DNA from 3 places in the Arthrobacter pasteuri genome. Region 1 is predicted to be linked to each of the others. Evidence: riboswitches for the same ligand, from Rfam matches in the RefSeq annotation. Region 1 holds a riboswitch; each other region holds the start of a gene.
The links. Region 1 has a riboswitch for cyclic di-AMP ahead of ACX80H_RS13025 (NlpC/P60 family protein). Riboswitches for the same ligand answer to the same signal wherever they lie in the genome.
Positions count from the first base shown of each region.

Region 2: another riboswitch for cyclic di-AMP. It lies ahead of ACX80H_RS07785 (M23 family metallopeptidase); the one in region 1 lies ahead of ACX80H_RS13025 (NlpC/P60 family protein).
Region 3: another riboswitch for cyclic di-AMP. It lies ahead of ACX80H_RS02795 (NlpC/P60 family protein); the one in region 1 lies ahead of ACX80H_RS13025 (NlpC/P60 family protein).

Region 1 is NZ_JBTNDO010000002.1:416,188-420,141, reverse strand. It holds gene serC (phosphoserine transaminase) at 1-518, opposite strand, end outside; gene ACX80H_RS13030 (iron-dependent transcriptional repressor DtxR) at 772-1,470, shown strand; cyclic di-AMP (ydaO/yuaA leader) riboswitch at 1,582-1,759, shown strand; gene ACX80H_RS13025 (NlpC/P60 family protein) at 1,765-2,670, shown strand; gene ACX80H_RS13020 (HNH endonuclease) at 2,890-3,387, shown strand; gene mobA (molybdenum cofactor guanylyltransferase) at 3,384-3,954, shown strand, end outside.
Region 2 is NZ_JBTNDO010000001.1:1,657,046-1,660,999, forward strand. It holds gene ACX80H_RS07780 (diacylglycerol/lipid kinase family protein) at 1-306, shown strand, start outside; gene ACX80H_RS07785 (M23 family metallopeptidase) at 349-1,107, opposite strand; cyclic di-AMP (ydaO/yuaA leader) riboswitch at 1,111-1,309, opposite strand; gene ACX80H_RS07790 (siderophore-interacting protein) at 1,471-2,514, opposite strand; gene ACX80H_RS07795 (ABC transporter ATP-binding protein) at 2,511-3,428, opposite strand; gene ACX80H_RS07800 (FecCD family ABC transporter permease) at 3,431-3,954, opposite strand, start outside.
Region 3 is NZ_JBTNDO010000001.1:582,084-586,037, reverse strand. It holds gene rnc (ribonuclease III) at 1-689, shown strand, start outside; gene mutM (bifunctional DNA-formamidopyrimidine glycosylase/DNA-(apurinic or apyrimidinic site) lyase) at 690-1,664, shown strand; cyclic di-AMP (ydaO/yuaA leader) riboswitch at 1,806-1,984, shown strand; gene ACX80H_RS02795 (NlpC/P60 family protein) at 1,987-2,883, shown strand; gene ACX80H_RS02790 (NAD-dependent epimerase/dehydratase family protein) at 2,991-3,954, opposite strand, start outside.

The DNA.
Region 1 (3,954 bases):
TCGACGAGGACCAGGGCGCCGTCGTCCGCCCCCTCCACCCTCCGTACGGGAGCCGCGACCCCTGTCGAGGTCTCGTTCTGCGGCCACGCGTAGGCGTCGACGCCGTCCTCCGCGACGGGGTCGGGGCGGGTGCCGGGCTCGGCGGTGATGATGCTCGATGCGTCGAGGAACGGCGCCTTGTCAGTCGCGGAGGCGAACTTCGAACCGAACTCGCCGAAGGAGAGGTGCTGCGCCTTCCGTTCGACGAGGCCGAACGCCGCCACGTCCCAGAACGCGGTCGACCCGCCGACGCCGAGGACCACCTCGTACCCCTCGGGGGCGCCGAAGAAGGTGCTGAGCCCCTCACGCACCCGCCCCACCAGGTTGCGGACGGGAGCCTGGCGGTGGGAGGTCCCCAGCAGCGACGGCCCGGCGGCCACCAGTGCGTCGATCTGCCCGCTTCGCACCTTCGACGGACCTGCGCCGAAACGCCCGTCCGCGGGCAGCAGGTGTTCGGGGATGCGGGGCAGGTCGCTCATGGTCGCTCCAGCTGTGTCGGTGGCGGGTATCGCCCTCATTCTGCCCCAGCGGCGGTCGGCCCTCCATTTGTGAACGCCGGAGCGGGACACCCCTGCGCCGGCCGGCGGCGGCTCCTGGCTGATTGCCGGGCGCGTCGCGCCATGGGTTAACCTTGGGAGGCGTGGGGCGGAGCTGGCTGTGCCGGCCGTGGCACCCCCACCGGCGTGAGGCATTCCAGCCGCGCGACCTCACCGCACCAAGGAGCTGAACCGCATGACGGACCTCATCGACACCACCGAGATGTACCTGCGGACCATCCTTGAGCTCGAGGAAGAGAACATCGTTGCCCTCCGCGCCCGCATCGCCGAGCGGCTTCGCCACTCGGGTCCGACCGTCTCCCAGACCATCGGCCGCATGGAACGCGACGGACTCGTGGTCGTCTCCGGCGACCGGCACCTCGAACTGACCGAACTGGGGCGCCGCAGGGCCACCGGGGTCATGAGGAAGCACCGCCTCGCGGAGCGGCTCCTGAGCGACGTCATCGGACTCGACTGGGCCTACGTCCACGACGAGGCCTGCCGCTGGGAGCACGTCATGAGCGAGCGCGTGGAGCGCCGGCTCTACGAACTCCTCGGAAAGCCCTCCGAATCTCCCTACGGCAACCCGATCCCGGGGCTCGAGGCCATCGGCGGCGTCCAGTCCGAGCTGTTCACCGACGGCGTCGTCACGCTGCTCTCCGCGATGGGCACGTACTCGCCCGAGAAGCAGGTCACGCTCGTGCGGCTGGCCGAGCCGATCCAGGTGGATCCGGAACTCCTCACGCAGCTCGACGAGGGCGGACTGCGCCCGGGCGCGCAGCTGAACCTCGAGTCCGTCGGAGGGTACGTCTCCGTGCGCGTGCCCGGCGTCGAGGGAGCGCTGGAACTACCTCCCGAGGTGGCGTCCCACGTGTTCGTATCCATCGCGGCGTAACCGCCGTCACCAATAACACACCATTCTGTGACCAGAATGTGACATAACCGGCATTCGTGTTGTACGGTTCATTTCGTGCCAAATTCGCTCTAGATCCGGCACCCTCCTGCAAATCGCCTAGCTCTGCCATTGCTCGAGGTCCGTCCGCACCATCGCATGGCAGAGGCGGGGGAACCAAGTTTCGGGTTTCTTTCGAGAAATCCTTGGGGTGAAGTCGCTGTTACCGCAGCGGCCGGGTGACTCCCATCCGAATCCGACAGCTCACCTCGCAGGCGTTGGGAGAGGTAATCCAACGTGTCCACCAGCTCTTTGCTGGGCCGCCACCGCGCGCCCCAGAACGCCAACCCGCTGACCGCTCTTTCCGCCGCAGTAGCGTCGAACGCAGGATCGGTCGGCCGCCAGGCCGCCGTCATCGCCGCGGCTTCCGGCCTCGTGCTGACCAGCGGAGTTGCAGCCAACGCCGCCGATCTCCAGCCGCAGCGCGACGTCGCATCCTCCAGCATCACCCTTCCCTCGGCCCGCCAGGCCGTCGTCGCGTCGTCCAAGACCGTCGTGTCCTTCAACAGGACCGCGGTGAAGGTCCACGCCAAGCCGGTCGTCGCCAAGAAGGCCCCGGTCGTCGAAGCCCCCGTCGCTCCGGCTCCCGTCGTCGAGGCTCCTGCTGCTGAGGCTCCCGCCGCTCCCGCTCCCGTCGTGAAGGCTCCCGCAGCTCCGGCTCCCGCCGTCCAGGCTGCCGCTGCCGTCCAGGCCGTCGCTGCTCCCGCGCCGGCTCCCGCAGCTGCCCCTGCACCTGCCCCCGCCCCTGCACCTGCTCCCGCACCCGCACCTGCTCCCGCACCCGCACCTGCTCCCGCCCCTGCGGTCTCCTCTGGTGTCGCCGCGACGATCGCCGCCGCTGCCAAGGGCCAGCTCGGCGTCATGCAGGACTGCACGCGCCTGGCCAGCAACTCCCTCGCCGCTGCCGGCATCAACTTCCACGGCTGGCCGGCAGGCTACCTCTCCCTGGGCCGCACCGTGAGCGCCGGCGAGGCCATCCCGGGCGACCTCATCTACTACGCCGACGGCGGCATGGGCGCAGCCCACATCGCTGTCTACATCGGTGGCGGCCAGGCCGTCCACGGTGGATTCAACGGCAACACCACGGTGATCGCACCGGCCGAGCTCGGCTCGGGTGGCGTGTACATCCGCGTCGGCGGCTGATCACCGCACGCACCAGGATCAGGGAACCGGCACGCTGTGCCGGTTTCCTGCGTTTAAGCGGTCGCAGGAGGAGCCCGGGTGCGGTACGTCAAGCCCGCCCGGCCGGGGTTCGCCGCAGGCGGGTCTCCGGCTTACCCTTGCAGTGTCAATCCGAAGCTCTTCTCCCGTACCCGGGATGGCAACCGGTTGCGGGGAACAGGTCAGCAATGAGGCCAACGCATGCGCACTCTTGTTCTGAATGCTGGGTATGAACCACTTGCGGTCATCACATTCCGCCGGGCGCTGGTGCTTGTGCTCACGGGGAAGGCGAGCGTCGTCGCCGAGGACGGCGAACCGGTCGTCGGCCCCACCGAGATCCTCGGGAGACCCTCGGTGATCCTCCTCAACCGCTACGTGAAGATCCCGTACCGCCACGACCTGACAGCCACGCGGCGGGGGGTGCTGCGTCGCGACAACCACCTGTGCGCCTATTGCGGCAAGACCGCCTCGACCATCGACCATGTCCTGCCGCGCTCCAGGGGCGGAGGGGACACCTGGGAGAACCTCGTGGCCTGCTGCCTGAAGTGCAACAACGCCAAGGGGGACAAGACCCTCGGCAGCCTCGGCTGGAAGCTGCGCATCGTGCCGATGCCTCCGCGGGGACCGCAGTGGCAGATCCGCGAGCTCGAGAAGCCGGCGCCGCAATGGAACGAGTTCCTCAGCGAGACCGCTGCGTGATCCTCGACGTACCGGAGTTCGACGCCGTGGTCCTCGCGGGTGGCAGGTCCTCCCGGCTCGGCGGCGTGCCGAAGGCCGGACTGGTCCTGGAGGGCACGACCCTGCTCCAGCGCACCTGCGCAGCCCTCGCCTGCGCCGGGCGCCTGACGGTCGTGGGGCCGGAGCCCGACGACGCCGGACGGCTTCCCCCTGCGGCAGTGTTCGTGCGGGAGGAACCCGCTTTCGCGGGACCGGCAGCGGCGGTCGTCGCCGGATTCCGGGCGGGACCAGGACGAAGGGCGCCGTGGTGCGCCGTCGTCGCCTGCGACATGCCCCGCATCGCCGTCCTTCTCGAGGTGCTGCTCCGGGAGGCTGCCGCGGGAGCACCGGAGTCCCTGGTCGCGGTCGACGACGGGCGTGAACAGCCGCTGGCCGCGCTGTACCGGAGCGCCGACCTCGCGGCCGCCATCGACGCCGTCCTCGCGCACGGACCTGCCGACAACCTGTCCATGCGCAGCCTCCTTGCTAGTGTGAAGACAAGACCAGTCCCGGTTGCGCCGGGCACAACGCACGACGTCGACACCTGGA
Region 2 (3,954 bases), on a different contig from region 1:
TTCCCGGGTGCGAAGATCGACGACGGCCTGATGGACCTCATGACCCTGGCGCCCCGGGGGAAGCTCGGCTGGCTGGCCGTCGCCGGGAAGCTCTTCACCCGCGGCAAGGGCAAGGACCCGTCACTGGAGTACTTCCAGTGCCGCACCGCCGAGGTCACCCTGCACGAACCGCTGGAGGTGCAGCTCGACGGCGATCCTCTCGGCAAGGCCACGCACATGGCCTTCGAGGTGAAGCCGAATTCGCTGCGCCTGCGGATGCCGCTGGGGTACAAGGACCCCGCCGTCGTCAGCGAGCCGCTGCCCTAGCAGTCCACCTGGCGGTTCACCGGCGGGCCAGGACCGGCCGGGCTACAGCCAGGGCTTCGGGTCGACCTTCTTGTCGTCGATCATCACCTCGAAGTGGAGGTGGCAGCCGGTGGAGTTCCCCGTGCTGCCGACGGCCCCGAGGACGTCCCCGCGCTTCACCTTGGTGCCGGCCGGCACGTCGATGGCGCTCAGGTGGTTGTACGTGGTGTCCAGCCCTCCGCCGTGGTCGACCACGATGCGCTGGCCCCCGCCGTAGGCATGCCAGCCGGAGTCGACGACGGTGCCGGCATCCGCGGCCTTGACCGGCGTCCCGCAGGCGCCGGCATAGTCCAGGCCCTCGTGGAGCTCATCGGCAGCCCCACTCAGCGGGTTGACGCGGTAGCCGAAGGCGGAGGCCTCGACCGGGTTGTCCACCGGGGACTCGAAGGCCTTGCGGTCCCTGAGTGCAGGAGTGAGTGACGCGGAGAGGGCCCGGGCACTCGCGATACCCGGCGCGACGCCCTCCACGACCCTGCCGGCTCCCTCGAGGGTGAAGGTCACGGGCGCCTCGGCGGCAGCCGTGACGGCCTGGGCGCCTGCTGCAGGGGCGGCCGTCGTCGCCGAGGGCGCGACGGCACCGAGCAGCAGTCCCGCCGAGGCGAGGACGATGCCGGCCGTGGCGGCGTTTCCGCGCAGTCGTGCGAGCGGCGTCGTACCGTCGGCCCTTTCGTGCCGGAGGTCGCGGCGCGTCGGCTGCGAGGCCCTCTGCGGGGCGTGATCGTCGGACGCGCGACGGTGTTCGGGCATGGCGGTATGGATCAAGTGCTTACCTCTCTGGAACGCCGGCGAAGTTAGCTGTCGGATTCGAGCAAGAGTTGACTCGGCCCCTCTGCGCGACCCTCTACCGCGGGAATGCCGCGGGAATGGCCGAAGTAGCATGGAAGGGCTTCACCCCGAGGCGGCTCAGGCCGCCGGAACGTGGGTCCTCCACCCCTGTCACAGTGTGTTCAGGCGGTCCGCTGACAGGGTTAGGCGTACGGACCTGGATGTGTAATCCAGCTTTGACTACTTAAAACAGTAGGTCAGAGCACGCGAAGTTACAATTTCGTTATCGCTTCTGGGGATAAATGTGATAGAGGTCGCCCGGCACCTAAGGGGTGCGGGAAGCGGTTCGGAACGGCTGCGTCAGGCCAGTTCCGCGCGCCCCTTGCGCCAGTAGCCCATGAAGGCGACCTGCTTCCGGTCCACGCCCACGTCCCGCACCAGGTAGCGCCGGAGCCCGCGCACGACGGCAGCCTCCCCGGCGATCCATGCGTAGAAGGGCTGGGTGCCGGAAAGTCGTCCGGGGTTGACCGTCGACTGCACGACGGCCGCATCGAGCAGCTGCGGGGTCTCCCAGAGGATGGTCCTGTCGATGTCCACGTCCTCGGGTTCGTCTCCGCCCCCGACATCGGCCGGAGCCGAGAGCGACACCCAGCCCGGCACGCGCACCGCGTCCCGGACGGCTGCCTCCAGCAGCTCGCCGTGCGGCTTCCCTGCCCGCGTCAGCCAGGTGATGGTCACCGCCGACCGTGTCTCGATCGGCTGGATGTCCTCCACGTCCGGCACCTCCAGGAACGCGGAGCCGCTGATGTCCTTGGGAAGTGCCTCCAGGATGGCGCTGATGGCCGGCACGGCGGTCTCATCACCGGCGAGCAGGACGTGCTGGGCGAGGCCGGGGCTCCATTCGATCCCGCCGTAGGCGCCCGCGGTCCTGCACTGCGCCGCCGATGCGTTGGGACCGATCATGCAGACCCGGTCGCCGGGCCGGGCCGCCGCTGCCCATTCCGCCGCCGGGCCGCCGCGGCCGTCGTCGTCGAGGTGCAGGACGAAGTCGACGTCGATCTCCGTCCGCGGGCCCCGGCGGCGCGCGGTGCGCACGGTGTAGGTGCGCATGAACCCGCGCTCCTCCGCCTCCATGCCGAGCCACAGCTGGTACCAGTTCCCGCGCTCCATCAGACCTGGAAGGTCGGGGCACTCCCGGCCGGCCGACGGGATGACGATCTTGATCCGGAGGTCGAGGCTGTCCCCGGCCACCCCGAACGCCTCGAGGCACGCACCGCCGAAGGTGATACGTCGGAAGGTGGGACTGAGGTCCTGCACGGCCGTGACCACGACGTCAAACGCCAGCACCATCGGTTCGGTGTCGGCGGCGGTCCGCCGGGCGCTGCGCTGGGTCACTTCGGTCATGATGCTGCCTCCACGTGGGCGGGAACGGTGTCCTGGGGATTGGGTCGGTAGCCCCGGGCCTGCTCGCCGGCGGGGGACGTCCGGGCGCGGACGGGGGACGGGCCGTGGTACCTGCCAATGGGAACCACCATGGGTGTGCCGGACACGGGATCCTCGACGACCCGGCACTCCAGGTCGAACACGCCTGACACCGTCTCCTGGGTGACGACGGCGGCCGGCGGCCCCTCGGCCACGATCCGGCCGTCCCGCATGGCGATCAGGTGGTCGGCGTAGCGCGCGGCCAGGTTGAGATCGTGCAGCACCATGACGACGGTGGTGCCAGAGCGCCGGTTGAGGTCGGTGATGAGGTCGAGGACCTCAATCTGGTGCGTGACGTCGAGGAAGGTGGTGGGCTCGTCGAGCAGCAGGATCCCCGTCTGCTGCGCGAGGGCCATGGCGATCCACACGCGCTGGCGCTGCCCGCCGCTCAGCTCGTCCACGGTGCGGTCGGCGAGGGCGAGCGTGTCGGTGGCCTGGAGGGCGCTCGCCACGGCGTCGTCGTCCTCGGGGGTCCACTGGCGGAACCAGCCCTGGTGGGGGTACCGGCCCCGACCGACGAGGTCCGCGACGCTGATGCCGTCCGGAGCGACCGGCGTCTGCGGGAGAAGTCCGAGGACGCGTGCGACGGCCTTCGTGGACTGCCCCTGGATGTCCGATCCGTTGAGCACCACGGTGCCCCCGGCTGGCTTGAGCAGCCGTGCGAGCCCGCGCAGCAGCGTCGACTTGCCGCACGCGTTCGCGCCGACGATGACCGTCACCCGGCCGGGCGGCAGGTCGACGGAGAGAGCGTCGACGACGGTGAGCTCGTCGTACGCGAGTGTGAGTTCCTCGGCGGACAGTGTGTCCGTCGGTCCGGGGTCCTGGCGCGGAGCCATTCTCAGCCTCCCTGGCCTGATCGGTTCGCCGTGGCGAGCAGCCACAGCAGGAACGGCGCACCGAGCGCGCCGGTGACGACGCCGACGGGCAGCGACGTCCCGGGAATGAGGTTCGCGGCGAGGAAGTCCGCCCCGAGGACGATGACGGCACCCACGAGGCCCGCCATCGTCAGTGACGGCCGGTTGCCGAGCAGCCGGCGGGCGATGGGCCCGGACAGGAAGGCGATGGAGGCGATCGGCCCGGCCGCGGCGGTGGCGACCGCCGCGAGGGCGACGGCGGTGGACATCAGTCCCAGCCGCGACGCCTCGACGCGTACCCCGAGACCGGCTGCGGCGTCGTCGCCCAGTTCCAGGCCCTGCAGGCTGCGCGAGAGGACGGCCGCGGCGGGCAGGAGAACCGTGAGGGCGGCAACCAGCACGGTGGCGCGGTCCCAGTTGCTCGCATTGAGCGAGCCGGTGAGCCAGAGCAGCGCTTCGGTCGCCGTGCGGAGATCGGTGCGGGTGAGGAGGAAGCTCACCAGCGCGT
Region 3 (3,954 bases), on a different contig from region 1:
AGACGCTTCGTCTTGCCCTGACGCACCGGTCCTACGCCTACGAACAGGGCGGGATCCCCACGAACGAGCGCCTGGAGTTCCTCGGCGACTCCGTGCTCGGCCTGTCGGTGACGGACGCGCTGTACCGGGACAATCCCGGTCTGTCCGAGGGTGAACTGGCGAAGCGGCGCTCCGCCGTCGTCAGCACCAAGGCGCTGGCGGGGGTTGCCCGTTCCCTCGATCTCGGCAACTACGTGCTGCTCGGCCAGGGTGAGAAGCTCACCAACGGCCGAGACAAGGCCTCCATCCTCGCGGACACGATGGAAGCCGTCATCGGGGCGGCGTACCTGAGCCACGGGATCGAGACCGCACGCGCAATGGTCATGCGGCTCATCGGACCGCTCCTGCGGGACTCCGCGGTCCTCGGAGAGGGCACCGACTGGAAGACCCGTATCCAGGAGACCGCCGCCGCCCGTCGCCTGGGGCTGATCGACTACCAGGTCGAAGGGACCGGCCCCGACCACGCCCGTACCTTCACGGCGCGCCTGGTGATCGGCGGCGTCGACTACGGATCCGGCTGCGGGCACTCCAAGAAGGAAGCGGAGCAGGCTGCGGCGGCCGAGTCCTGGCGACTCCTTGCGGACGCATCCGGGGTTCCTGCGGACGTCAGGCCCGACGCGGTCGGCGGGTCCGCCGCGGACAGGGCCTGAGTGCCTGAACTCCCCGAGGTCGAGGTGGTACGCCGGGGCCTGGCGCGCTGGGTGACCGGGCGGACCGTCGAGGACGTCGACGTCCTCGACGCGCGATCGCTTCGACGGCATGTCCACGGGGTCGAGGATTTCCGCGGCAACGTCACGGGCGCCCGCGTGACGGACGTCGTCCGCCGCGGGAAGTTCCTCTGGATGATCCTCGAGGATCCGGACGGCCCCTCCAGCGCTCCCTCCAGTGCTCCTTCCACCGCCCTCATGGCCCACCTCGGGATGAGTGGGCAGCTGCTCATCGAGGAGCCCGACGCGCCGCTGGAGAAGCACCTGAAGGTGCGGCTGAGACTGTCCGCCGCAACCGATGCGGACGGCACTCCGCTTCCGGCAGACCTGCGCTTCGTGGACCAACGGATCTTCGGCGGTATGTTCGTGACGGACCTCGAGCGGACGACCGATGGCCGGCCGGGCGGGCTCGGGGGCGGAAGCCTCCCGTTCATACCCCGGCAGGCCGCGCACATCGCCCGCGATCCCCTCGACCCCGCGTTCTCCACGGAGTCCTTTCACCGCCGGCTCCGGGAGCGGAGGACAAGCCTCAAGCGCGCACTCCTCGACCAGGGCCTCATCTCGGGCATCGGGAACATCTACGCCGACGAGGCCCTGTGGGCGGCGAGGATGCACTACGCGCGTCCCACCGACACCCTCCGCCGGCCGGACACCCTCCGCGTCGTCGAGGCGGTCACGACCGTGATGCGGCGGGCCCTAGAGGCCGGCGGCACCAGTTTCGACTCGCTGTACGTCAACGTCAACGGAGCGTCCGGCTACTTCGCGCGCGATCTGGAAGCCTACGGGCGTGCCGGGCAGCCCTGCCGCCGGTGCCTGTCGGAGGGCCGGACGACCCTCCTGCGACGGGAGGCCTTCATGAACCGGTCGTCCTTCCTCTGCCCCGTCTGCCAGCCAAGACCGCGCAACGCGCGATCCTAGCCGAGGCCCCGGAACCCCGTCGTCGTGCGGGGTTCGTGACCCAAACGTGACAAGACGCGTCCGACCGCGTACGGTTAAGCCCGCGCCCGGTCCACCACGGACGGGCGCCCATCCTCGCACTGCCTAACCCTGTCGATGAGGATGGACCGTTCGCTCAACACGTTCGACAGGGGCGGGGGAACCAATAGCGGACTCACCTGAGAGTCCTTGGGGTTAAGACGCGCGTAGACCAGCACCGGGGGCGGTGGTCTACGGGAAACGCGTCCGGATGTCCCATCCGAACCCGACAGCTAACTTCGTAGGCATTGGGAAAGGCAACAGCATGTCCAAGAAGAACACTTCCGCGCGCCACCGGGCAGTCCCCACGCGCACCAACCCCCTCGTCACCGCATCCCGCGCGGTCAGCGCCTCTGCTTCGGTGGCCGGCAAGCCCGCCGCCGTCGTCGTTGCCGCATCCGGCATCATGCTCGGTGCAGCGCTTCCGGCAAGCGCCGCCGGCGAGATCAGCGTCCAGTCCACCAGCACCCAGCCGGCAGCGGCGACCACCGCTGCGGCAGGTACCTACACCGTCCAGGCCGGGGACACCCTCGGCAGCATCGCAGCAGCCCACGGCGTGAGCCTCCAGGCCGTCTTCACGGCCAACGGCCTCGGGTACAGCTCGGTCATCTACCCCGGCCAGTCGATCTCCCTCGGCGGTTCCGCTGCACCCCAGCAGTACTCCGTCCAGTCCGCAGCCATCCTCGCGGCCCCCGCAGCCGCACCGGTCGCTGCTCCCGTAGCCGCTCCGGTCGCTGCTCCCGTAGCCGCTCCGGTCGCTGCTCCCGCAGCTGCTCCGGCAGGCAACTCGACGGGCCTCAGCACGCAGGCCGCAGCCTTCACGCCGGTAGCGACCAGCGGCATCACCGCGACCGCGATGCAGGGCCTCGGCTCGGCATACGTCTACGGCGGCACCTCCTTCGGCGCCTGGGACTGCTCCGGCTTCGTGCAGTGGGTCTACGCACAGAACGGCGTCAGCCTGCCGCGCACCACCTGGTCGCAGTTCGCGGCCCTGACGCCCACCAGCAACCCCCAGCCGGGCGACCTGGTGAGCCAGAACGGCGGCAGCCACGTCGGTATCTACCTCGGCAACGGCGAGATGATCAGCGCGCTCAACCCCTCGCAGGGAACGCTCGTGCACTCGGTCAACGCCATGTCGGTGGACGGCTACTACACGCGATAACCCTGCACCGGCCCTGCGCCGGTACCAGGACGATACGAAGGAAGGGCGGGATGCACAGCATCCCGCCCTTCCCTGTCTGTTCCGTCGGTCGGTTCCTGGTGCCGGGGTCAGCCGCGGTAGTGCGCCGCGAGCCGCTCGAGGCCCTCCTCGATGCTGACGGACGGCTGCCAGTCCAGCACCGCCCGCGTGTGCCGCTGGTCGAACCAGTGCGCCGTGGAGAGCTGTTCGGCCAGGAAGCGGGTCATGGGAGGCTCCTCCGCGCGTCCGAGTGCTAACCATGCCCGTTCGATGACCGCACCCGCGCCCCGGGCCAGTGGCCCCGGCACCGACCATGCGGGGGGACGGACGCCGCCGGAGCGGCAGATGCCGCCCAGCAACTCCGCGATGGGGCGCGGCTCGCCGTTCGTGACCACGAACGCCTGCCCCTGTGCAGCCTGCATGCGGTGGAGGCAGGCGACGATGGCCGACGCCGCGTTGTCCACGTAGGTGGTGTCGATGAGTGCGGTGCCGCCGTCGAGCAGCGGCAGGCGACCGTGCCGGGCCCGCTCGAGGACGCGTTCGACGAGCTGTGTGTCGCCCGGTCCCCACACGATGTGCGGCCGCACCGCCGCCACGCGGAACTCCGGCGTCGAGCGTGCGAGGGCGAGCAGCTCCGCCGCCGCCTTGGTCCGTGCATAGTGTCCGCGCGCGTACTCCGGGTCCGCGGGGCCGGCCGGAGCGCCCACCAGCGACGTCCCGTCGTGGGCGACGGACGGGGAGGAGACGTACACGACGTCGGTGGCGCCGGCCTCCTGCGCGGCGTCGAGCAGGAGCCGGGTCCCCTCCACGTTCGTGCAGTCGAACTCGGCCGGCGTCCCGGTGAAGGAGACCTTCGCGGCGAGATGGATGACGGCGTCGCAGCCCCGTACCGCAGCCGCGACCGCCCCGGCGTCCCCGATCGAGCCCAGGAGCTCCTCGACCCCGTCGATGCCGGACGGACGGCGCTGGAAGCACCGCACATCGGAACCGGCGGCCAGGAGGTGTTCCGCGACGGCCCGGCCCAGCATGCCGCTGGCCCCCGTCACGAGGACG